Regions from separate parts of the Neobacillus sp. GCM10027624 genome, predicted to be linked through region 1. Evidence: predicted binding sites of a transcription regulator. Region 1 holds the regulator's gene; the other holds the start of a gene.
What was found. Region 1 encodes LexA, which represses DNA repair genes until DNA is damaged. Its sites were predicted from a motif close to CGAACATATGTTCG; they were not measured.
Positions count from the first base shown of each region.

Region 2: ACFQZ9_RS09020 (ImmA/IrrE family metallo-endopeptidase) is a predicted target of LexA. The motif match lies at 1,427-1,440, and genes of this name have one in related genera.

Region 1 is NZ_JBHTHD010000003.1:482,732-495,273, reverse strand. It holds gene ACFQZ9_RS07370 (response regulator) at 1-281, opposite strand, end outside; gene ACFQZ9_RS07365 (cytochrome c biogenesis CcdA family protein) at 397-1,104, opposite strand; gene ACFQZ9_RS07360 (aspartyl-phosphate phosphatase Spo0E family protein) at 1,387-1,566, shown strand; gene ACFQZ9_RS07355 (ABC transporter ATP-binding protein) at 1,599-3,410, opposite strand; gene ACFQZ9_RS07350 (ABC transporter transmembrane domain-containing protein) at 3,397-5,148, opposite strand; gene ACFQZ9_RS07345 (YneF family protein) at 5,787-5,999, opposite strand; gene sirA (sporulation inhibitor of replication protein SirA) at 6,075-6,515, opposite strand; gene tkt (transketolase family protein) at 6,728-8,728, opposite strand; gene ACFQZ9_RS07330 (DUF896 domain-containing protein) at 8,910-9,140, opposite strand; gene ACFQZ9_RS07325 (recombinase family protein) at 9,233-9,880, opposite strand; gene yneA (cell division suppressor protein YneA) at 9,896-10,219, opposite strand; gene lexA (transcriptional repressor LexA) at 10,378-11,001, shown strand; gene ACFQZ9_RS07310 (DUF4257 domain-containing protein) at 11,187-11,471, shown strand; gene glnA (glutamine synthetase family protein) at 11,553-12,542, opposite strand, start outside.
Region 2 is NZ_JBHTHD010000003.1:823,996-836,537, forward strand. It holds gene ACFQZ9_RS09015 (recombinase family protein) at 1-353, opposite strand, end outside; gene ACFQZ9_RS09020 (ImmA/IrrE family metallo-endopeptidase) at 402-1,385, opposite strand; gene ACFQZ9_RS09025 (hypothetical protein) at 1,491-2,024, opposite strand; gene ACFQZ9_RS09030 (DUF4747 family protein) at 2,046-2,906, opposite strand; gene ACFQZ9_RS09035 (DUF4429 domain-containing protein) at 3,071-3,523, opposite strand; gene ACFQZ9_RS09040 (type I restriction endonuclease) at 3,637-4,872, opposite strand; gene ACFQZ9_RS09045 (helix-turn-helix domain-containing protein) at 5,005-5,340, opposite strand; gene ACFQZ9_RS09050 (helix-turn-helix domain-containing protein) at 5,508-5,744, shown strand; gene ACFQZ9_RS09055 (ORF6N domain-containing protein) at 5,940-6,623, shown strand; gene ACFQZ9_RS09060 (hypothetical protein) at 6,711-7,010, shown strand; gene ACFQZ9_RS09065 (YqaI family protein) at 7,010-7,315, shown strand; gene ACFQZ9_RS09070 (hypothetical protein) at 7,464-7,715, shown strand; gene ACFQZ9_RS09075 (coiled-coil domain-containing protein) at 7,712-9,709, shown strand; gene ACFQZ9_RS09080 (hypothetical protein) at 9,706-9,954, shown strand; gene ACFQZ9_RS09085 (recombinase RecT) at 9,951-10,832, shown strand; gene ACFQZ9_RS09090 (MBL fold metallo-hydrolase) at 10,829-11,530, shown strand; gene ACFQZ9_RS09095 (hypothetical protein) at 11,527-11,724, shown strand; gene ACFQZ9_RS09100 (DnaD domain protein) at 11,845-12,542, shown strand, end outside.

The DNA.
Region 1 (12,542 bases):
TCAATGGCCTCCATAATAATTTTTTGCTGACCCATTGCTGAACACATAATCACCTTTGCCTCAGGAAAATCCCGGCGAATAACTTTAATCGCTTCTAGTCCGCTCATTTTCGGCATGGTTATATCCATTGTAACCATATCAGGTTTCAATTCTTTAAAAAGCTGGATCGCTTCCATTCCGTTTTCTGCTTCCCCGACAACAACGTGGTCTGTTTTATTTAAAATCGCCTTTAAGGTATTTCTCATTAAACTTTTATCATCCACTATCAATATTCTTGCCAATTCACTTCCCCCACTATGGATGCAAAACGCGCATCCTCGAATAAAAATTATCCATTTATGAGTCTATTATATTTGAAAACAAAGAATATTTACAGGATTTTCAAGTCATTTTACATTAAAAACCACTAAAGCCGCCAAATAAGCTTTGGAAAACAGTAATAATTTTTGTCATCCAGTCAAAGAAGAGAATAATCCCCATGACAATCATGAGATAGCCTCCGATTTTTACAATCTTTTGACTATATTTCTTGATCCATTTCATCCGTCCAACAAAGAAGGAGAGAATGAAAAATGGAATCGCAAATCCAAGAGAATACGCAGTCATATATAAGACACCAGAACCCGGGTTTGATGTTGCTAAAAGGATAACAGAAGAAAGAATAGGTCCGGTACATGGCGTCCAGCCAGCTGCAAAGGCCATTCCAATTAATATGGACCCAATATAACCGGATGGACGATTTTTAAATTCAAATTTACGGTCTTTCATCAAGAATTCTGGGCTTAAGATCCCCACAATCATCAAACCAAAGAAAATAATAAATATTCCGCCCAGCTGGCGAATAAGATCTTTATATTCCCGGAAAAAACTTCCTACATAGGAGGTTCCGAATCCAATGGCAATAAAGATGCACGAAAAACCAATGAGGAAAAATAATGTATGTAGCAAACTCCGCCTTTGAAGCATCGCATTTTCACTTTTCAGTTCCCCTACTGACATTCCAGTAATATACGATAAAAATGCCGGATACAGAGGCAGACAGCAAGGTGAGATAAAGCTAAGAAATCCCGCACCTAATGCTAGAAAAATATTTACATCAGACATATAAACACTCCCAATATAGTCGATACCTATTTCATTCTAACAAAACTTTTGCCTAAAAGATAATGATTACCATGAATATTTTGTGACTATCGCTCATTTCTTTCCCCTATTAGAAAGTACTCCCATAGCTACAATAATATCCCTTGCAATAATGGATATTTTTTTACAAATCCCTTTGAATTTATTCCCACAATAGGTTATACTAGTAAAACAAATTAATAGTTTTAGATAATTCATTCTTCGAACATACAATTTAGGAGTTTTCCGGAAAGGACATCGGCCGTGATCAAACAAGAACTAATCGCATTAATCGAAAAAAAGCGAGCTGAATTAATTCAAGTCGCGATCACCAACGGCTTGAGTTCCTCCGTTGCTATACGCTACAGCCAGGAGCTTGATCATCTATTAAATGAATATAATCGAACTTTTATAAAAAAATCTCACCAATTGGTGAGTCAATAAGAGAGCCCGGCATGCAAGCTGCCGGGCTTTTCCTATTCATTAACTGCTTTTTCAAAACGTTCCATCAATCCGTTTTGTAATAGGAACATTTTATGATACAGCCCTTCCTGAGATAGCAGCTCCTGATGGGTTCCACGCTCAACAATTTCTCCTTGATGGAGGACTAGGATAAGGTCCGCATCCTGGATAGTAGATAAGCGATGTGCAATAGCAATCGTTGTCCTCCCTTTACGCATTTTTGCTAGCGTAGTTTGAATCGCCTCTTCTGTTTCCGTATCAATATTAGCCGTTGCTTCATCCAATACAAGTATTTTCGGGTTCGCTGCAATCGTTCGCGCGAATGCAATCAATTGTCTTTGACCACTGGAAAAAGTTGAACCCCTCTCCACAACTTTATGTTCATATCCATCATCCAGTTTTTCAATAAAGCCATGAGCTTGAACAAACTTGGCAGCTTCCACTACTTGTTCGTCCGTTAATTCCGTATTATGCAAACGGATATTATCCTTGACGGTCCCATAAAACAAAAACGGATCCTGCAAAACAAGCCCCAGCTTTTCCCTTAATACTTCTTTCGAAAACTCACGAATTGATACGCCATCTATTAGAATATCACCACGCTCATATTCATAAAAACGCATCAATAAATTAATAATCGAGCTTTTTCCGCTGCCGGTATGCCCTACAAGAGCAACCGTTTCCCCTGGGTTTGCAGTAAAGGAAATATCCTTTAACACTTCCCGTTCTCCATCATAGGAAAAGCTTAAATGCTTAAACTCAATTCTTCCAGCTTCAATGTTTAGTGTCTTTTCTTCCTGCTGGGCAGGTGCCAGCTCTTCTTCATCCAGCAATTTAAATACACGGCCCCCGGCAACAATTGCCTGCTGGTACAAGGACAGGCGCATCATCATTTGATTAACTGGCTCAAAAAAACGGTCTAAGTAACTAATAAACGCATATAGGACACCAATCTCAACTGTATGCTGGAAGGAAGTAATTCCAAAATAACTCAATACGATGATTAACCCAAAGACATAAATCAGATCAATAGCCGGTCTTAATAAAAGCCCATCAACTTTGATGTTTTTCATTCCTGCTAGATAATGCTGTTCATTGATATCCGCAAACTCTTTCCGGAGTCTTTTTTCCTGACGAAACATTTGGATAATTGACATTCCTGATAGTGATTCACTCAACTTTGCATTCAATTGGCTTAAACGTTCGCGCATATCCGTATAGAAACGGGAGCTGTATTTTCGGTATAGGTTCATGACAAGCAACACAATTGGGATGATGACCACACAAAGAAGAGCAAGCTTTACATTTAAGATAAACATCGCGATAAAAATTCCAATCAGCAAAAATCCACTTTGAATAAACGTGGCCAGTACTGTCACAAACATGTCTTTTATCGCTTCGGTATCATTGGTCACTCTTGAAACAATACTTCCCGCCGGTGTTTTATCAAAATAACGTAACCCTAGGGCCTGAACCTTAGAAAACACATCAATCCGCAACTGTTGGATGATTTTCAAGGCAATCTCTTGGAATTTAACTAATTGAAAAAACATCAAGATGGCTTTGATGATTTGGATTCCCATATACACCGAACCTAATATCAGTAAGGGCTTAAATGTTAATTTCCCAGGTGTTAAATAATCATCGATAAATATTTTTACGAGAATTGGTCCGACGATATCTCCTATCGTGGTGAGCAAAAGCAATAGGAACGCCCAACCCAGTGCTTTTTTGTGTGGTTTTGTATAGGAGAGCAGCCGAGACAAGACATTTTTATCTGTTGTTTTAGTCATAAGAGCCGCTTTTTCTATTTTAGTGTCCCCCATGCTCAACCAACTCCTCTAGCTGCTGGTGTAAATACATTTCTTTATACCATCCATTCCCCGCCATCAACTCATCATGTGTTCCTCTTTCGATGATTTTTCCTTCATCTAAAACAAGAATCAGATTGGCATGTTGAATCGCGCTTAACCGGTGCGAAGTAATGATGGTGGTTTTCCCTGCTCGGTTCTCTCGTAAGGAAGACAGTATTGCTTCCTCAGTTTTTGCATCAACAGCAGACAAGGAATCATCCAGCACCAACACTTCTGGATTCATCAGGAGCGCACGGGCAATCGAAATCCGTTGTTTTTGTCCGCCGGAAAGCGATACGCCACGTTCCCCTACAACGGTTTGATATCCATCCGTAAATTGAAGAATATCCTCGTGAATATTCGCTAATGCGGCAGCCGCTTCAATTTCGTTGAGAGGAGCATCAGGATTGGTAAAGGCAATATTTTCAGCCACAGTGGCTGAAAAGAGAAAATGATCCTGGGGAACATACCCGATTGCCTCGCGAAGTTTTTCTAGTTTGTATGTTTGAATACTTTTTCCACCAAATAAAATTCCCCCACGATCATTTTCGAATTCACGGATAAGCAGTTTCAATAACGTCGTTTTTCCTGCACCTGTTTTACCAACGATTCCCAGCGTTTCCCCTTGATTTAATACAAAAGAGATACCCTTTAACTTGGCTTCCATTTCATCTGGATAAGTAAACTCCAAAATTTCATATTTTATATCCCCTGTTGGGACTACATCTAATGCTTCTTTAGAATCGCGGATTTCTATCGGTTCACCAAGAAGTGCTGATACACGGTCATAAGAAGCGCGTCCACGCTCAACAATATTAAACAACCAGCCAAATGCGAGCATCGGCCAGATTAAGAGTCCCAAATAGGTGGTAAATGAAATCAGTTCCCCAATGGTCAATTCCCCATTGATCACATATTTTGCACCGAAGACAATCGAGAGGAAAAAGGAAATCCCCACAATAATCGATATCGTCGGATCATAAAGCGAATCTATTTTCGCAACAATGATATTTTTTTGAACAACATCCTCGGATTGTTTTCGAAAATCCTCAATATCTTCTTTTTCCTGACCAAAGGTCTTAATAACCTTTATCCCGGTAATGCTTTCCTGTGTTTTATCATTTAAGGAGGAAAATGCTTCCTGTGCTTTGTGAAAAGTTCGGTGTAGCATCGTGCCAAACCAGCTGGTTAACATTGCCATAAAGGGCATTGGAATCAGGCAAATTAACGTAAGCTTCCAGCTGATTGTAAATGCCATTGCTAAGATGACGAACCCGCCGGTGGACAGCGAATCGACGAGGGTAAGAACACCGGCACCTGCTGTTTGCTGGATGGCCTGTAGGTCATTGGTCGCGTGGGCCATCAGGTCACCAATCCGCCGCTTTTGATAAAATGCCGGGGACATATTGGTGAAATGCTGATACAACCTGTTTCGTAGTATTTTAGAGAGCTTCACGGATGAACCAAAGATCATCATTCTCCAATAATATCGCAATACATACATCATCAGAGCAACTACAACAAGAATACCCATCCACTCTACCAAGATACCAGTTGTCATTGTTCCTTCCTTTATGTGGTCCGCAATAATCCCAATTACCTTAGGCGGAACCAATTGCAGCAAGGCCACCAATAATAAGAGAAGTGTACCTGTTACGTACGATTTTTTCTCCTGTTTAAAAAACCAGCCCAAATCCAAAAAGACCTTCATCTAAACTCCCCCGAAATCTCTATCTATACGTTTAACTCGTTGGATAATTATTTTAACAAATTTTTGAAAAATAATAAAGATTTAGAAATTAACTTGAAAAGCATGAAAAAAAGCACCCATAAGCCTGAATGCTTTAACCTTGCCTATAATAAAAGAGCCAACTAGGGCTCATTCAAATTTTATTTTGAGTTTTGCGACCCTTTTCTTTAGGTGATGTTTTGACCTTTTTTCCATTCTTTAGACTACAAGATTAAAAATTTATCGTGACAAGAGTTGAATCAGTTTGTCACCATGATTTTTTGATTTCTGTAGATATTTTTCAACTTTGTCTAATTCGATACTTTTAGCCAAAAGAGTGTTATAACTGATGAACCAGAATTTATGCCATTCTCTTTTCAATTTAGCAACCATCATAATCACTCCTACATTGTTCTTTCCTTAAGATTACCAAACAATTGTAAAAGTAATTTATGCGAATTGTTAAGATTTTGAAAATTGCAATATTAATTCCAGAGAAATTTCCCTTTTGTTTTTTTAAACGTACTTACATCTGTTTTTTACCGAACAATATATAAGTAAAATCGTGATAAAGGAATTACCTATGAAAAAAAGCACCCATTTACACGAGTGCTTGTCCTTTATTTTGATTGCTGCTTATTCATAGCATTCATCATTTGGTTGATCTTCTTTTGTGAAGGTTTCATACCCATTTGCATCATCATCATTTTAAGCATTTGTTCATTAATTGGCGGATTTTTCTTTAAATAGCTCATCATATACTTACGAGCAATGAAAAATCCTAGTGCTACACCAGCAGCTAATGCCAGTATACCAACTAGAACGTACATCATTGAATTTCCTCCTTCATGTTGTCTACCATACACAGTGTACTAAAATTATTAGGAATATACAATATCCGTTTTTAATTATACATATTTTCTTTCTTTAATCGGCTTTAACCATCCAAAACGCTCATGCTCCAAGTCGATTGCTAAGAACGAAGATTCACATTTCCTAAGAACTTCAAAAAACACTGTTTCTGCCTCATAGCTGCCAGTTGCCTCTACTGATATGAAATCCTGGAAGACGGCTAATTTTGCTATACTTAGTCTTCCATTCATTTCAATAGAATATGTGCCATGTTCCGCCTTAAACCCCTTTATTTTTCCAAGTTGTTTCTGCAAAAGGTTATGAATTTTTAAAACCTCAACCGTTTTTGTTATATAAGTAATTTGTTTTCCTGTAATATATTTTAGCTCGCCGAATGCTCTTTCATGTTCACGAAAAAGCTGAAAAAACATGCTCTCTCTTCCGAAGTAATGGGCGGCAAATTCATCTTCTATTAAATATAGCCGATAGTTTCTCACCACAATCTCTCCTTCGCCAAAAGCCCTTTTTTCTATTATAAAAAAACAAAATCAAAACTTTTGTCTTTCGGCGGCAAAAACTTTCACTATTTTTGTCGATTTTTATGTTTATGATAAAAACCCTACAAATTCTAAGATTTAAAAGCGATTAATCAATATAAAAAAAGAGAACAGCCATTATAAGCTGTCCTCTCATTGCAAAGGAAATATTATTATAATAATGCTTTCACACGAGCTACTACATTATTTACTGTGAAGCCGTATTCTTCCATAATTTTTTCACCAGGAGCTGAGGCGCCAAATTTATCAATGGCTAGCACATCTCCTTCGTCTCCTACATATTTATGCCAGCCTAAAGAAGCACCCACTTCAATTCCAAGACGTTTCTTCACATTCTTAGGAAGAACAGAATCTTTGTATTCTTTTGATTGGGCTTCAAAGCGATCCCAAGAAGGCATGCTGACTACAGAAACCTGCACACCTTCTCCTGCTAATGCTTTTTGCGCTTCCACAGCTAGTCCTACTTCAGAACCAGTTGCTAGCAACAATGCGTCCGGAGTTTCTTTTTCAGAAGCAGAAATAACGTAAGCCCCTTTTGAAACACCTTCATATGCATTTACATCCGTACCTTTGATCGTAGGTAGATCTTGGCGAGTCAATACAAGAGCCGTTGGCTTGTTTGTTGACTCAACAGCAAGCTTCCATGCAGCCGCTGTTTCATTTCCATCTGCCGGGCGAATGAGGGACAGATTCGGCATTGCTCGCAATGCGGCAATTTGTTCAATTGGCTCATGTGTTGGACCATCTTCCCCAACCGCAATACTGTCATGGGTAAATACATACGTAACTGGTAATCCCATTAAAGCAGCTAGACGAATGGATGGACGTAAGTAGTCCGAGAAAACAAAGAATGTTCCGCCGAATACCTTAACACCGCCATGAAGCGCAATTCCGTTCATTGCTGCTCCCATTGCAAATTCACGAACGCCAAACCAGATATTACGGCCTTCATAGGAATCAGGCATGAAGTCATTAGAGCCTTTGATTAAAGTTTTATTTGATCCAGCAAGGTCTGCAGAGCCGCCAATTAAGATTGGTAAATTTTTCGCAATACCATTAAGCACTTCACTTGAAGATGCACGGCTAGCAAGGCTTTTCCCCTCTTGGTAAACTGGAATATCTTTGTCCCAACCCTCTGGAAGCTCATGGTTTAATGCTTTCTCAAGCTGTGAACCAAGTTCAGGGTATTCCTTTTTGTACTGTTCAAAAAGGTCATTCCATTCCTTTTCTTTCTTTTCTCCATTTTCAACAATAAGCTTCTGGAAGTTTTCATATACTTCTTGTGGTACATGGAAGTCTTCTTCAAAGGTCCACTTATAAGCTTCTTTTGTCAATTTTAATTCAGCCGCACCTAATGGAGCACCGTGGACACCGGAAGTTCCTGCGCGGTTTGGTGAACCATACCCAATGACTGTCTTCACTTCAATCATGGTTGGACGATCTAAATCACTTCTCGCTTCTTCTAGGGCTTTTGAAATTTCTTCAAGATTGTTGCCATCTTCTACACGAATATACTGCCATCCATAGGCTTGGAAACGTTCTTTAACACTCTCAGAGAATGATTTATCTAGATCTCCATCAAGAGAAATATCATTTGAATCATATAGAACAACTAAACGGCCTAATTTTAAGTGGCCTGCAAGTGATGCAGCTTCTGCAGACACACCCTCCATTAAATCACCATCACCACAGATACTGTATGTATAATGATTCACAAGTTCATATTTATCCTTGTTATAAACACTTGCTACATGGCGCTCTGCCATTGCCATTCCGACTGCCATGGCAATACCTTGGCCAAGTGGTCCTGTCGTTGCTTCTATCCCTTCAGTGTGACCATATTCCGGGTGGCCAGGTGTTTTACTGCCCCATTGACGAAATTGCTTTAAATCATCCATTGTTACATTGTAACCGGACAAATGAAGCATGCTGTATAACAACGCGGAACCATGTCCAGCAGATAATACAAAACGATCACGATTAAACCATTGAGGATTTTTGGGATTATGGTTCATAAAGCGAGTCCATAATGTATAAGTCATTGGTGCAGCACCCATTGGCATTCCAGGGTGGCCTGAATTAGCTTTTTCAATCGCATCAATAGAAAGTGTGCGAATGGACGTTACCGATAAAGCATCAATCATATCAAACATAAATTACATCCTTTCCTGAATAATAGGATTATAAGTACACCAATAATATTATAGTCCCGTTCCGATTTATTCAACTAATTGCATCAAAATTAGTTTTTGTAAGCCTTATCATTTTCTATTTTCCCACAGAAAGCGCTTTAATATGTAAAAGAGGAATACAAAAATGTATTCCTGCCCTTTTTTAATGTAAGTTATTCTTTTTTCTAGCTTTGATTTTTTCAGGTGTTACATCATTACCTAGTGGATCGATAATTTTGGTATTCGTTAATGTATCTAACATATTAGAACGGAAAGCAGCTAAATATTCACTTCTTAATTTTGATTGTTCTTTTGCTTCTAGCTCCGTTAATCCAGTTGATTTTGATTTTCTTGCTAATTCATTAATTCTCGCTAATTTTTCCTTTGAAAGCAAATTAAACCCACCTTTCGAAGCAAGTTATCATAAATACTAAATCCATGACAACTGATTTTACTAGAAAAAGCTCCGTCTGACAAGGTAAATGTTTAATCTTCTTCTGTTTGAATATATTCCTGATATCGTCTATGTACGGTTGCTTTTGAAATATTATAACCAAATCCCCTTAAGGTAGCGGCAATTTCAGCAAAGGTCAATTTGTTTTTTCTTAGCCTGACAATCTCTTCAATAGGTGCATCAATTTTTTCCCTGCCTGAGTGTTCTCCTAGATTCTTAAGGTTTTTCTCAGGTTTGTATCCTTGTTGGACTGCCCTTTTCATACCACGCTTTATTTTGATGTTATGGAGCTTGCGCTGGTATTCCTCTACCATCCCAACAATTTGTAACACCATTGAATCTGATTCAGAAAGCTGCAGTTCTCCGTTGTGTGATATACAAAAAAGCTTTATATCTTCTTTTAAAATACAATGCAACAGAGCAATCTTTGCATTACCTCTGCCCAATCTCGTTTCATCCTGAATTAATACGGCCTGGATCGGTTCATCTTTAATTGTTTGAAGCAGTTGAAGAATCCCATCCCTTTCCAGTTCATAACCACTTGCTTGTTCTTTAATGATGGATACAACATCAAATTGATACTGTTTAGCGAGCTGGATGAGTTCTTCCTCTTGCCTTTTAAGTGAGGTTTCCTGTGTCTCTTTTGTTGTACTCACTCGGCAATAAATAATTGCTTTCATACTTAATCTCTCTTTCTATTCTTCAGCAGCACTTGCTAACTCTGTAGTAGATAAGGTTTTCTTATTAACGGGAATAACAATCTCTTCACCAGGATAAATGTTTTCATCTTCTATTTTATTATGGAGTTTAACCCAATTTACGAATTCCTTATTGGAAAGAGAATGCTCATTTGAGTATTCCTTAGAAATTTTCCAAAGGGAATCTCCTTCGGAAACAGTTATTTTTTTATAGCGTTCATTTGCGGATGAACTAAAATCAATCGAAAGTATAAAAGCAAATAGGCAGCTTAATCCAATTAGAATAATAGAAAATGAGTATTTGGTCCATATTTTTTTCATTACAAACACCTCTCGACAGAATATATGTTCGTTTAATTGATTTTATTATAATCCGAACATCTGTTTGTTGTCAATAATATTCGAACTTATGTTTGTATAAAACTGGCGAACATGCTATAATTAAGGTAACAATTACTAGTGGCGAGGTGGAAATTACCATGGCTAAAATTTCTAAACGGCAGCAGGATATTCTTGATTTCATTAAAGGCGAGGTAAAGAAAAAAGGGTATCCACCCTCTGTTCGGGAAATCGGTGAAGCAGTCGGTCTTGCTTCCAGCTCTACCGTTCACGGTCATTTAGCTAGATTAGAAAGTAAAGGGCTTATTAGAAGAGACCCTACTAAACCAAGAGCAATCGAAATTTTAGAAGTAGATGAAACAGCTCAAATCCCAAGAAATAACGTTGTCAATGTTCCTGTTGTCGGTAAGGTAACCGCCGGGCTTCCGATTACAGCGATAGAAAATGTTGAAGAATATTTTCCACTTCCCGAAAGACTTGCTCCATCTGATGAACACGTATTTATGTTGGAAATTATGGGTGAAAGTATGATTGAAGCAGGGATCCTTGATGGGGATTATGTCATTGTAAAACAGCAGCCAACCGCTAATAACGGTGATATTGTTGTCGCAATGACCGAGGAAGATGAGGCAACCTGTAAACGATTTTTTAAAGAAAAGGATTATATTCGCCTTCAGCCGGAAAATTCCGCAATGGAACCAATCATTTTAAGGAATGTCTCTATTTTGGGAAAAGTGATTGGAGTTTATCGACATATACATTAATAAAAAAAGTCAGTACAAAATAATGTGCTGACTCTTTTTTATAGGGATTTCACTATATTTATTTTACAAATATTGAAAATTCAGTATTTTTTACCCATTTTTTATAGATTACAATTTTAATATAATGGAATTACACCAAGATTTACCTTAGGTCAAAAATTTAGGCTTAAGGAGGTTGAGAAACTGTGTTAAAAGGCATTATTTTCTCTTTCATAATCGGTGGTGTAGTTGGAATTCTTGGACATGTTCGAAAGCATGGAAAAATCATCATGCCGCGTAAGACAAAAAAGTTCATTTATCTTGGGTTTTTAGAAGAAATGCTTCTTGGCGCCTTTGCTTCACTGCTTCTTGTTTTGTATATTTCCCCTAATTCTTATGTTGAGAAAATGACCATCTCGATTACCGCAGGGATTGGTGGTGATTTAGTTCTGACCGGTTATAAGCAATTCAAGCAAAATGGTTCAGATTAAATGCAAACCCCTAAATCCCATAAGCTTACTTGCATAATAATAAAACTCCTAAGCAGCAATGTGCTTAGGAGTTATTTTGTATTAATACATAGACATGTATTGTTCTCTTTCCCATGGGTGAACTACTGTACGGAACATATCCCACTCGATTTCTTTCGCTTCAACAAAATGTTCGAAAATATGTTCACCAAGAGCAGCGACCATAGTTTCGTTGGCTTTTAACTGATCCAATGCTTGTGCTAATGTTGCAGGAAGATCGATGATGCCTTCTTCGATTCTTTCTTCTTTGCTCATTACATAGATGTTGCGGTCCACGGCCGCAGGAGGAGTTAAATTATTTTTAATTCCATCTAAACCTGCTTTCAAAAGAACAGCTAAAGCAAGATATGGGTTTGCTGCAGGGTCAACGCTGCGCACTTCTACACGTGTGCTCATTCCACGTGAAGCCGGGATACGAATTAATGGTGAACGGTTTTGTGCAGACCATGCTACATAACAAGGTGCTTCGTAACCAGGTACAAGACGCTTATAAGAGTTTACTGTTGGGTTTGTTACAGCTGTAAAGCTTGGAGCATGCTTCAAGATTCCAGCAATGAATTGACGTGCAGTATCACTTAGTTCAAGATCACCAGTTGGCTCAAAGAATGCATTTTTGCCATCTTTAAATAGGGATAGGTTGCAGTGCATTCCTGAACCATTCACACCGAATAATGGTTTCGGCATAAATGTTGCGTGTAAACCATGTTTGCGTGCGATGGTTTTTACCACAAGTTTGAATGTTTGAATTTGGTCACAAGCTGTTACAGCATCAGCATATTTAAAATCAATTTCGTGTTGTCCAGGAGCTACTTCATGGTGAGAAGCTTCAATTTCAAATCCCATTTCTTCAAGCTCAAGAACGATATCACGACGGCAGTTTTCCCCTAAATCGGTTGGTGCTAAGTCAAAGTAGCCGCCTTGGTCGTTTAATTCAAGAGTTGGTTCACCTTTTTGATCTAATTTAAATAGGAAGAATTCCGGCTCAGGTCCTAGGTTAAAGTTTGTGAAGCCAAGTTCTTTCATCTCTGCTAG
Region 2 (12,542 bases), 340 kb from region 1:
ATTAGCAGCTTACCTTGTGATGTGGTTGTGTCGTACTGCTCTGTTACACTTTTAAACGCAACATGATTTTTCTCAAACGTATCAAGTAGATAGTTAATGTCTCCGACGTTTCTGGAAAGCCTATCTAACTTATAAACAAGCACAACATCGAAATGGTTTAATTCAGAAAGAAGCGCCTGCAGCTGGGGCCTATCCATATCCTTGGCCGAACGACCTTCCTCTGTATACTCTTTATAGATAGTCCAACCCTGAGAAAAGCAGAATGCTCTCATTTTTTCTAATTGCGCTGCTAAGGAATACCCTTCCTTGCTTTGTTCTTCGGTTGAAACTCGTGGGTATAATGCAGCTTTCATAATAATCACCTCCGAAATTAATTATAGGACTAATATTGAATACCGTTATTAGTTAATTGCTGGAAATAGCTGCAATTTACTGCTTACGATGTCCAATTGAAGCAGATGCTCCAGTTCTTTCACGTCGATTACAAATCTCCGAACATTGTACGGATCCACGTCATATAGCTTTAATTTTTCCTTCAACGATTTCATATTGATTACAAAATCATTCGGGTAAGAGGGAAGCAGCTTTAATTCTGGGACCGGTGCATCGCTTTTTTTATGTTCAAATTCTATAATCGATACAAATTCCAAATTAGCATCAATAGGGAAGCGTTTGAATTGTTTGCTCCAATTAATCTGTCCGCGGCTAAATTCGATGCAATACCAAAGTGGAGTGCGGCTGCCGTTAGAATCATCAAAATAAACCACCGTCTTTACCTTTTTGATAGGTTTAAAAAATTGCTTGATTTCAGTTGGAGAAAATAAATCTTCTAATTGCGGATAGGTTTCCATTGTTTCATAAACTTCCTTTCTTTCAGCAACGTTAAAAATGCACTTATCCATTTTTGATTGGATGATTCTACGCTTTATTTGCTCTAATCGCTTTTTGGCTAAGTCACCTGTTACCTTAAACACATTTTGTATAAGTTGAACCATTTGATATTCATATGGCGGGAGCTCCAGGTCTTTTAACATGAAAAAAGGGATGGCTGCATACAGCTGGAATTGATTCGCCTGGTTCTCTTGCAGTTCACGAAATGACTTAAAACTCATTTTGGTTTGATCCCCACAATGCAGAAGAGGGTGTGCGAGTTCGTGAAAAAAGACTTCACGTTGCTTTTCTTCTGCCTGATCACGATTTAAAAAAATAACGGTAAACTCTTCGTCCCAGATTGCTCTTTGTGGACCTTCTGAAAAACTTAATTCCATATTGAAAAGACTTGCGACATTTCGAATATCTAAATCGGAAGGAGTTAGAATACTTCTTTCCCTGTACATTTTCTCTATTTTTCTCTCTGTATCTGTGAGAATATATCCACTTAACAATCAAAACCCCTCCGAACATTCGTTTCTATATACCTATTATACGAATATATGTTCTGTTTTACAATAAAAAGAAAATGCCCAGTTTGTGGGCATTTTTGCTTTAAATTATAATTGTGCTCTTTGAAGTGTTAATTGAATGACTAAACCAGTTAATTTAACAGTATAAAGTGTTGAGTATATAAATAAAAAAGTATTCAAAATAAAGATGTATTCTATAAAATTATATAGATTGAGATCGATAGTTGTAAAAATGATAATAACTAAGTTAAATGTTAGGTTAAGTCCCCACATTGCAACTACTTTCCAAAAAGGAAATAAATATTTATGCAATAGCTTAGCTTTAAGCAGTGCTGGGAGTAATGTTGGATGAAATAAGCTTATCGTAACCGCAAGAGCAGCCAAAACTATGCTAAATATGGTCGCCGATGCCCCTAATTCTATTGGGGAAATGGCTTTTGCTAAATCATATATTGTTCCTTTTCCTTTGAAATGGACAATAAGAAATAATGCGGCAGTTAATAAAATTGAATAGAGCATTGACCAAGTTATAAACTCTTTAAATCCACCAATTTTTAATAAACCAAAAAAAGTAGTTTCTTCATAGGTGACCTTATCTTTTCTAGAGCCATTTATGCTCATAATTCACTCACCCTCATTTTTTTATAAGAAAGTATTCATAAAATCAGCAATCTTGTGAATAAGATCATTTTTATTTGTTTCATTTGTTTTTAATACTTCAACTGAATTTTTTGATAAAAATCTTCTTTTTTTCTTTATTTTACGGTCCTTACGCTTACCAATAACTGTTTGTTCATTATATCCACTTAAATCTACTTCTCCATATCCCTTTTCAACAAGCTTAATTCCGTCTTCAATAACTCCATTGAAATCCTCAGTTGTTTCATCATTCTCATAAATATTTATTCCGTCTTGATTTTGTAATGTGATATCGAGTTCCTTTAGTTTGGTATCATGTATTATTTGATTGAAAATATTGAATTCCTTTTTTCCAGGGTTAGGATGGATTAGGTGAAAAGAAATACGAGTAACCTTATCGTAAGATTTTAATTCTTGTTTTATTTTATATGGTACAGGTATTGGTTTTATGATTACCTTTCCTATGTAAGGATCCCTACTTAGCAATATAGTAAAAAAATTTCTAAACTCAACAGCAGAAATGGATGCGTTCGATTCATGAACAAGTAATTCACTGGACGGGTCGTAAACAAAGAAGGCTGTTTCAGCAATTTCATTTTCAGGAATTTCTTCAATCGTTTTTGAACCAACTCTGTATTTTTGCTTTTTTAACTTAGATTTGGTTACATTACCAGTGATAACTTTCTTATTATCGATAAATTTTTCCTCAACGTCTGTAAAAGACCAGTTCCAAGTATTAAATTTTGAATCTTTTGGGTTAAGAAGGACTCTAGGAATATGATTAGATATTAACTCCTCAAGATTTTGGCTAAAAATATTACCGTGAATATTAATTTTTGCAATGTAAAATTTTCGATTTCTCATAAATTGTCACCTTTATTATATAAAATTCAAACAAAAAATGGAACGTTTGTTTGTGTTTGATTGATTTTATTTGTAATGGATTTTAATAATCTCAAAACAGCACCTAAAACAACTATGTTCTAGGTGCTGTTTTTACTCCATCATAATTAGATTTATTTTTTGAATTAAATCCCGAGTAGCTGTTTCTTTTTAGCGTTAAATTCTTCTTCTGTGAGGATTCCAATAGCCATTAGATCTGCAAGTTTCTTTATTTGGTCCGCAATATCAGTTTGAGGAGCCTGCTGGATAGGCTGACTCAGCAGATCAATCTTTTCTTCAACTGCTACTTTGAATTTTTCAAAATCACCAGCCTGCTTCTTATTAAACATTACTGTGTTTTCGTCCTGGGTAGCATCCACAAGGCCACCTTTTGTTTCTTTCCCACCTGAAAAAGCGAATTGAATATATCCGTTTGTAAATGTACCGGCATTTTTAAACTGAATCGATGATATCTGCTTAATTAAGATTTCCTTATCACCTTTAAGCCCCTGAGACATTTTCGCCAGCATGCCTTTTCTTTTGATAACGATCTTGTTCTCCTTCAGTTCTAATTGCCCGTTAACTCCGGTAACCTCCATGATAACTCCTCCTATAAAATTATGTAATTATGGGTAAATAACCCAGTAATATATAAAATAAATATATGCAGAAATGTGCATATATTTATTTTATTATTCATCTTATTTATTAGTTATTGGAGAAAACTAAAAAACTCATCAATATTGTCCACTTTTGAAACAAGATTTGGAATATCTCTAAATGAGAGATTACTTAAGCAGCTCTTCAAGTAATAAGTTTTTTCATTGGTATTCTTGTTAGTTCTATATCCCAAACGCGCATTAATAAAACCCTGTTCTCCGACAATTGGGTTTTTTAATAAGAAATTGGAAATTTCGTTAGATTTAACTGTATATAACGTAGTGTCTTGTTGTTGATTGTAGTATTGTCCTATTAAATATCCGACGATGGTATTCGCTTGGACCAGAACAGATGATACGAAGAAATCACTTAATGGATTACCTTTTTCAACAGAGTATTCTTCTGCTGAAAGCTTTAATAACCTTTTATAGGACTCTGTGTTAGGTAGAACCACTTTAACATTATTAAATTCTTCAAAGGTACCTAATGATTCCAGTTCTTTATGGGAATAATAGATCTTTTTATCTTCATGTGGCTTTTCATCAATTTCAACAGAAAGTGCAATTTCTTGCATTGATTGATTATGTACTTGAGTATCAAATTTTTCACTGACGATTTCAGCTATAGATTCTTGAATACATTTATGAACTAATGGACGCGCAGTATTAATAAACTGTTGAGTTACTTTAAATTTAAATCTTTCTTTAATAACGAATTTAATAAAATTATCATTTGGATTTTCAAAAATTTCTTTAATAACGGTTTTAAAAGATTGAGAGTAAATAAGAGACTCTGCTAAGAATTTAATACTTTCATAGTCATAAAGATTTTTTGAAAATTTAACCAAATGATTAAAATCTTCTTCAGAATATTCCGTAATATTAAAAGTGAAAAATGGAGTTGAATCCATAATATTTGCATTATTTAAATCAGTAAAAAAGTGATACTCAATACCATTTGTCAAAATCCCTAATCGAACACTGGGAAATGTACTGAAATATCTACTTAGTTGAGGAGCGCTTTTATTAATTTTAGTGTTAATGGACTTAGCCTCAAGGAAAATTTTGGGTTCGCGATTTATTGAGATGGCATAATCCACTTTTTCATTTTTTTTATGGAAATCAGCTGTGAATTCCGGTGTTACTTCTTGTGGACTATATGTATCATATCCAAGACCTCTAAGTAAGGGTAAAATTAAAAATTGCTTAGTTGATTCTTCATTCTTTATTAGATCCTTATTGTCATGTACCACTTTATTTAACATTTCTAATGTTTCTTTTAGATTCATTTTGAAATACCTCCATAATAATTCCGATTACTCATTAATTTATTACCTATAGGTCAAAAATACTAAATGAGAATTAAAATAAATACACGCAATGATGCGTGTTAATTTATTATTATGAATTTAATTTCGATTTTACAATCTGTTTTTGTTTTTTAAGTCGCGGAAAATCTCTAGCTGGCGCTCCAGGTATTCTTTTTCTTCTTCAGTTATATCATCGAAATCACTGAATGCAGTATTGATAGTTTTATCAGTATGTCCACTTGGATTATCTGTTCTACCATGAAGAAAGTCAGTAGTCACTTCGTAGTAATCTGCAAATTTTGCAATTAACTCTGGATCAGGGTTTCTATCTCCAGATTCATACCTAGACAGCTGTACGTTCGAAATCCCGATTGCATCAGCAACGCGTTTCTGAGAATAGGTATATTTTTCACGTAGAAATTTAAGGCGTTTCCCCAAAATACTCATATAGTACACCTTTTTCTATATATTAATTTAATTTTATTTTAACACTTACCAATATGGTAAGAAATAATTTTGCCAAAACGGTAAAATTATTATTGACTTTGCCGAAATGGTAAATTATTATTGGGATATAAGTTACCAATATGGCAAATTTGAAAGGCGGTGATTATTTGAAAACCATTAGAGTAGACATCGAAAAAATAAAATTATTGCGGAAAACTGCAAATATTTCTCTTGAAAAGATGTCGGAATTACTAGGGTATGACAGCCTTAACGGCTATTACTATCTTGAAACAGGTCGTATTAAATTTCCTGCAGAAAAGTTGGCAGTTGTTGCAAGAGTCCTAAATGTTCCAATTGAAGAACTTTTTTTTGATGAACAAATTGCCAAAATGGCAAATAAATAAATTCGATTTATTTTATCCAGCACCAGGTTCTTTCATGAGGGGAGGGTAGTAATGCAAATTCAATTAAATGAACAGCAATCAAAAATTCTAATTGATATTGCTTTAAAAGATTTGTTGCCAAAGGAATTGGAAAAACGGAAGAAAGAGTTTCAATCAAAATAATAAATATCCTATTCGTACTAGGGAGAGAAGAAAATGAACGAACTAAAGGTCATTGAACAGAACGGAGCAAGGGTTTTAACTACTCAGCAATTAGCGGAAGCATATGGAACCGACACAAAAATAATTAACCGGAATTTTCAACGTAATTCTGATCGCTATGTTCAAGGAAAACATTTTTATGCTTTGTCCGGGGAAGAGTTAAAAGCTTTTAAAGGGTCGCGACAATTTGACGGCAACCTTAAATTTACTTCTGTACTTTATCTCTGGACTGAAAAAGGAGCATGGCTCCACGCAAAATCATTAAACACCGATGAATCTTGGGAAGCGTATGAAACGTTGGTTGATGATTATTACACAGTTAAGAAACAAATCAGAGCTTTGACCGAAAGAGAACAACTAGTCGCTGCAATGAAACTATCCATCGAATCATCTGAGGAAATTGCAGCTGTAAAAGAGGAAGTAAAAGAGGTTCGCGGCATGATTGAGAACCAAATCACTTTGGATCACGGGGAACAAAGGAGGGTACAAATCGGAATTGCTTCCAGGGTTTATGAATTAGAAAGCGATAAGGAACTACGGCCACCATTATTCGCTGAACTTTATCGAGAAATTCGCAATCGGTTTGGTGTTACTAGCTACAAGGATATTAAGCGAAAGGATTTACAAGCAGCATTGAAATACATTGAAGCGTTTGTGCCAAAGAAGGTGTTGTCCTAATGCTAACCGATTTCCTAGTAGCAATAATTGTTGCGTTTTTCGCTGGAATGACTTTTCAAAGATTTCAATCTAATGGGGGTGAAGAAAATGAGTAAGGTTCGAATATCCAAGGCGCAAGCGGAAGCTTTAGAACATGCGCTGGAATACGGAAAAAAGGAATCAATCGTGGAATGGCGCATCAAGGATATCTTTTCAGGCAACACAGAACAGTTAAACAAATTACCGTTAGATGTCCTTTGTAAAGCGCTTTATGTCGGTTATGAAGTCGATAAAGGACCAGAAGAAAAAGCAACGGAAATCTTCTTCTGCTCCAGTGTCCCGGAAAGAAAACAGATTCTGTTAATACTGAAGGCACTTGAAATAAATCTGAAAGGGGTGAATTGCTAATGGAACATTCTGATATTCGATTAAGGCTTGAGGATTTACGAAATGCAGCTACGCAGCCGGAGCATTGGGGTTGTAGTTTCAATGGTACAGAAGTACTTGAAGGGGATGAAATTTCTATCGATCATGACAACTTCGACGAAATCATCTTAAAAGAACACTTGAAGCAGTATTGTATTGAAAAATTGAATTTCATCTTTAAAGGCGGCTGGGTCGTCGATAAAAATGGTTTTGATGTTATCGAAGAAAATCGTTTAGAAGAGTATCTGCATGAACAATACAACTTTGAATTTAAAATCGCTAATTAAAAAACCCCTGGTGCGAACAGGGATTTTAAAAGGGGACATATAAAATCAACGATTTCTATGTCAGAAATCAACGTCCAAAACAATAACCTACTTAGATTTTATATGAACCTCATTCAGGTAGCAAGTCCAAATATGAGGAGGAAATGAAATGAGTGTTGAACAAAAATTAGCGTTTGTCCTTAAAGCTTTGGAATTAGGCGGCGTGATCGATATTAGTTTCCATCGTTTCGATGATAAAGGATCTGCGGAAAAGGTTGCTGTTGAACTTAGTGAAATGGTCAATATTCCGTATAAAGAAATTTCTCGTGAAAGTTCCCACTGGTTCAAAATCAAAAATTACGATGATGGTCTTAACGTAGCAATTTTCTTTGAAGAAAAAGAAGAGGAGGCAAAAGTATGAACCAATTAACATTAACTCGTCTATCATTAAAAAACTTCAAAGGTGTAGCTTCATTCACCATTGAAATAAACGGCCAAAACGCGGCTGTTTACGGAGATAACGCAACAGGTAAAACTACTTTGTTCGATGCGTTTATCTGGTTGTTTTTCGATAAAGATAGCCAAAACAAAAAGGATTTTGCACTTAAAACATTATCCGACGGAAAGGAGCTTCACGGCCTTGAACATGAGGTCGAAGCTACATTCGATTATTGCGATAAAACTCTAACGCTTCGCAAAGTATTTTCAGAGAAATGGACCAAAAAACGCGGTTCGGCCAAGCAAGAATTTACGGGCCATACCACTGATTACTATATTGATGGAGTTCCAGTGAAGAAGAAAGAGTATACCGATAAAGTAGATTCCATCATCAAAGAAGATATTTTTAAACTGCTTACAAGCCCATCTTATTTCAATGAACAGGTTAAATGGCAGGATCGCCGGAAAACCCTTTTAGAAATTTGTGGAGACATAACAACAGAGGAGGTCATTTCCTCTAATCAACAATTGTCCAAGCTTCAAGCAATACTTAATGGCCGAGGCATCGAGGATCACAGAAAAGTCATTGCAGCTCGTCGCTCTGAAATTAATAAAGAGCTCGACAAAATTCCAGTCCGTATCGATGAAATTAAACGCTCATTACCTCAGTTGGATGGTGTTGAAAAGCAATCATTAGAAAAAGGAATTGACCGTTTAAATTGTGATATTGATGAAAAAATGACTCTGATCAACAACATTCGCAACGGAAGTGCCATTTCAGAAAAACAAAAGGCTATTCAAGAAATCGAAATTGCTTTGCTTCAGATAAAACAAGAGCACCAGGCTAATTCGAATGAAAAAGTTTATTCGTTAAAGACTCGCATCCAAGAAGAAAATTCAAATGTTACCATCCTTCAATCTAAGGTTGATACTTTTAAACAACGTAAGCAAATGAACCAGGTCGCTGCAAAAGATTTGAATAACAACATGGAGCAATTACGAAAAGATTGGCATGAAATTAACAGTCAAGTTTTCACCCATGAGTCAGATTGCAGTTGCCCTACATGTGGTCAGTCGCTTCCAGAAGAGCAAATCCAAGTGGTTAGAGATAAGGCGCTAGCTTCCTTTAATCAAAATAAATCCGAACGTTTAGAAGTGATCAATAAAAAGGGGAAGCAGTCGAAAGAAAAGTTCGAGGAATTAAGGAAAGCGAATGAAGAATTCGATAAAGAAATTTTAAAAATTGAAGGTCAACTCCAAGAGAAAAAAGAGCTTGTTGGAAAAATGATAGATCAATTAACGGATATTGAAATTACTATCGTGGACATTCTGGAGGTTCCTGAGTATGCAGCTAAACTGACAGAGAAAAACGCCATTGTCGCTGAAATTCGCGAGTTAAGGGAAGCTGGAGAGCAATCCATTCAATCCATATACGGTGAGGTCGCAGAATTAAAGGTTATGCGTGATCAACTTCAAGGTGAATTAGGAAAGTTTTCTTTAGCGGATCAATCGCAAATCAGGATTAACGAATTGATGTCACAGGAGAGAACACTTGCTGCCGAGTTTGAAAAGCTAGAAGAGGAACTTTACCTTACAGAAGAATTTATCCGGACCAAGGTAAATCTTCTTGAAGAAAAGATTAACAGCAAGTTTAAATACGCAAAATTCAAGCTGTTTTCCGAACAAATAAATGGCGGTCTTACAGAAGTATGTGAAACTACATATCTTGGAGTGCCATACAGTTCAGGCTTGAATAACGCAGCCAAAATCAATGTTGGTTTGGATATTATTAATACCCTTTCCGAGCATTACGGATTCTCTGCTCCAATTTTTATCGATAATGCGGAAGCAGTAACCAAATTTATTGATACAAATGCTCAAACTATTAGCTTGGTCGTTTCCGAACAGGATAAATCTTTAAGAGTTGAACCTGTTGATGATTCATTAATCACTGTCGATTGTGAGGTTGTCGCATGAGTGCGGTAGTCATTGTCAAAGTAAGAAGCTGGGAAGATAGAGATTTTGCTACTCACGACACCTTAGAGGTAAATGGCAAAAAGATTTTTGGTGTCCATCCACTATGGGAATGTCCGGAGGATGCAATCATCGGGAGAGATTTAATCTCTTCCGGTGATATAGCAAGTTTTCTTGAAAGTTTCTTAATCGAAAACAATGGAAAGAAAGTCAAATTTGTTTATGAAGAGGGAGAGGAAGAAGAATGAGTAATCAATTAGCTTTAATTAAAAAAGATACAGTGGATGTTGTTGCGGCAAAGGTAAAGGAATTCCAAGAAAAGAATGAGCTTCACTTCCCGGCTAACTACAGTCCGGAAAATGCAATGAAATCAGCATGGTTGATTCTACAAACTACAAAGGACAGAAATCAAAAAGCGGCATTAGAGGTTTGTACAAAAGATAGTGTGGCGAATGCACTTTTGGACATGGTGGTTCAAGGTTTAAATCCAACCAAAAAACAAGGCTACTTCATTGTTTACGGTAATCAATTGACTTTCCAGCGTTCTTATTTTGGAACTATGGCCGTTACCAAACGCGTTACCGGAGCTAAAAGCATTGATGCTGCTGTCATTTATGAAGGTGATGACGTGGATTACGAAATGATAAACGGCCGTATTACGAATCTTACCCATAAACAGAAATTCGGAAACATCAACAAAGATAAAATCCTTGGTGCTTATGCAACTATCGTAATGGCGGACGGTACAGTATATCACGAGTTAATGACAATTGATGAACTTCGAAAGGCTTGGAGCAAAGCGCAATTTTGGGCCAAGGGGCAAGCGGTTGAAAAAGAAGGATCTACGCACGATGAATTTAAGCAAGAAATGGCGAAAAAGACGGTCATTAATCGTGCTTGTAAAAAATTCATGAATGCGTCTGATGATAGCAGCTTGGTAATGCAGCATATTAACCGGGCGGACGATTCTGCAGAAGAGGCACAATTAGCAGAGGAAATTCAAAACAATGCAAATGGTGAAATCATCGATGTGGAATTTGAAGAACGAACCGAACAAAAGGAATTGCCCGAAGAAACAATCGTCCAGGAGCCTGAATTAGTTGAAACAGGCGGACCAGCGTTTTGATTGAGATAAAAGCCTTAGCATCCAGCAGTAAGGGGAATTGTTATCGAGTGACAGACGGTACTACCCCCCTCCTCTTGGATTGTGGAATCGGTTTTAAAGATATTCGAAAAGGACTTGATTTTCAAACGTCATCGATTGCCGGATGCCTGGTCACACACGAACATAATGACCATGTTAAATCGATTAAGGATGTTTTAAAGGCTGGAATCGACGTATACGCTTCAAAAGGCACTATCCAGACTCTTAATATTACCCATCATCGAATTAAGCCGGTAAAAGCCCGGGAACAATTCAAAATCGGCACGTGGACCATACTTCCTTTTGAAGTGGAGCACGATGTTTCTGAACCGATTGGATTTTTACTAGCTAATCAGGATGAAGAGAAATTGTTATTTGCGACTGATACCTATTTTATCCGGTACAAATTCAGCGGCCTTACACACATCATGGTAGAAACAAATTACTCCATGGATATTTTAAATCAAAATGTCATTCATGGATTTATCGATAATGGCAGAAAAAAACGGCTTATGAGATCACATTTCAGCTTAGAAAATGCGAAAGAGTTTTTTAAAGCGAATGACTTATCAAAGGTCCAAGAAATATGGTTGCTGCATCTTTCAGATACAAATTCGGATGCGGATTTGTTTAAAAGTGAAATTCAAAAACTTACTGGAAAGATGGTGTTTGTCCCATGAACCTTTCCTATTGGAAATCAAGTATCCCTAACATTTCGACCGATGGATTAAGGATATTAGCAGAAGATACCTTTCAGAGAATTGGTTCACACGTTTCCGGAGGTAATCCAGTTACTGAGTATATAGAACGGCAACAAGCATTATTGGAACTAATTCAGGAAGAATTGATATCAAGATCAAACACAGGAGGATAAAGCCTCCATCTTTTTTCACCCAAATGGCGAAATTTGATGATGAAAAGAACGAATAAATCTTAATTAAGCACATAGGCGGTGAAAGCTTTGCAAGGGTGGGTAAGCATCCACAGGAAAATCATGAACAATCCAGTATGGCAGGATCCTAAACTTTTAAAATTGTGGATGCTCTGCCTTCTGGAAGCTTCGCATAAAGAGCATGAACAATTGGTCGGTAAACAAATTATTAAACTTAAGCCAGGGCAATTTGTAACCGGTAGACATTCACTTTTTGCTGAATTTAATCGCGGAGCAAAAAAATCGGATATAGTGCCTGAAAGCACTCTTTGGCGATGGATGAAGTTCTTAGAATCTAATTCCTTCGTGAACATCAAATCATATACAAAATTCAGCGTCGTATCAATACTTAACTGGCATAGCTACCAACAAAATGAACAACAAATGAACAGCACATTTGAAGGGTTTCATCAGATAGAACAAAAAAACGAACAGAAAAATGAACAACAAAATATGCAAGGGTACCCTTATGTATCAAGGGGTTCAGAGTTTACTAACCAAGAAAATGAACAACAAATGAACAACAAATGGACAGCAAATGAACAACAAGTGAACACAAACAATAATGGTAATAATGAAAATAAAAAAGATACTACTACAACAGAAAATCCAATCGTTTACTTTGAAAAAGTGCTTTGCCGGTTATCGACCGTCCAAATGAATAAGCTTTATGCCTGGTTAGATGATTTTAATGGACAAGCAGAAATCATTAATGAAGCGATTGATATTGCTGACAGCAGAAATAAGCGGACTTACGGATT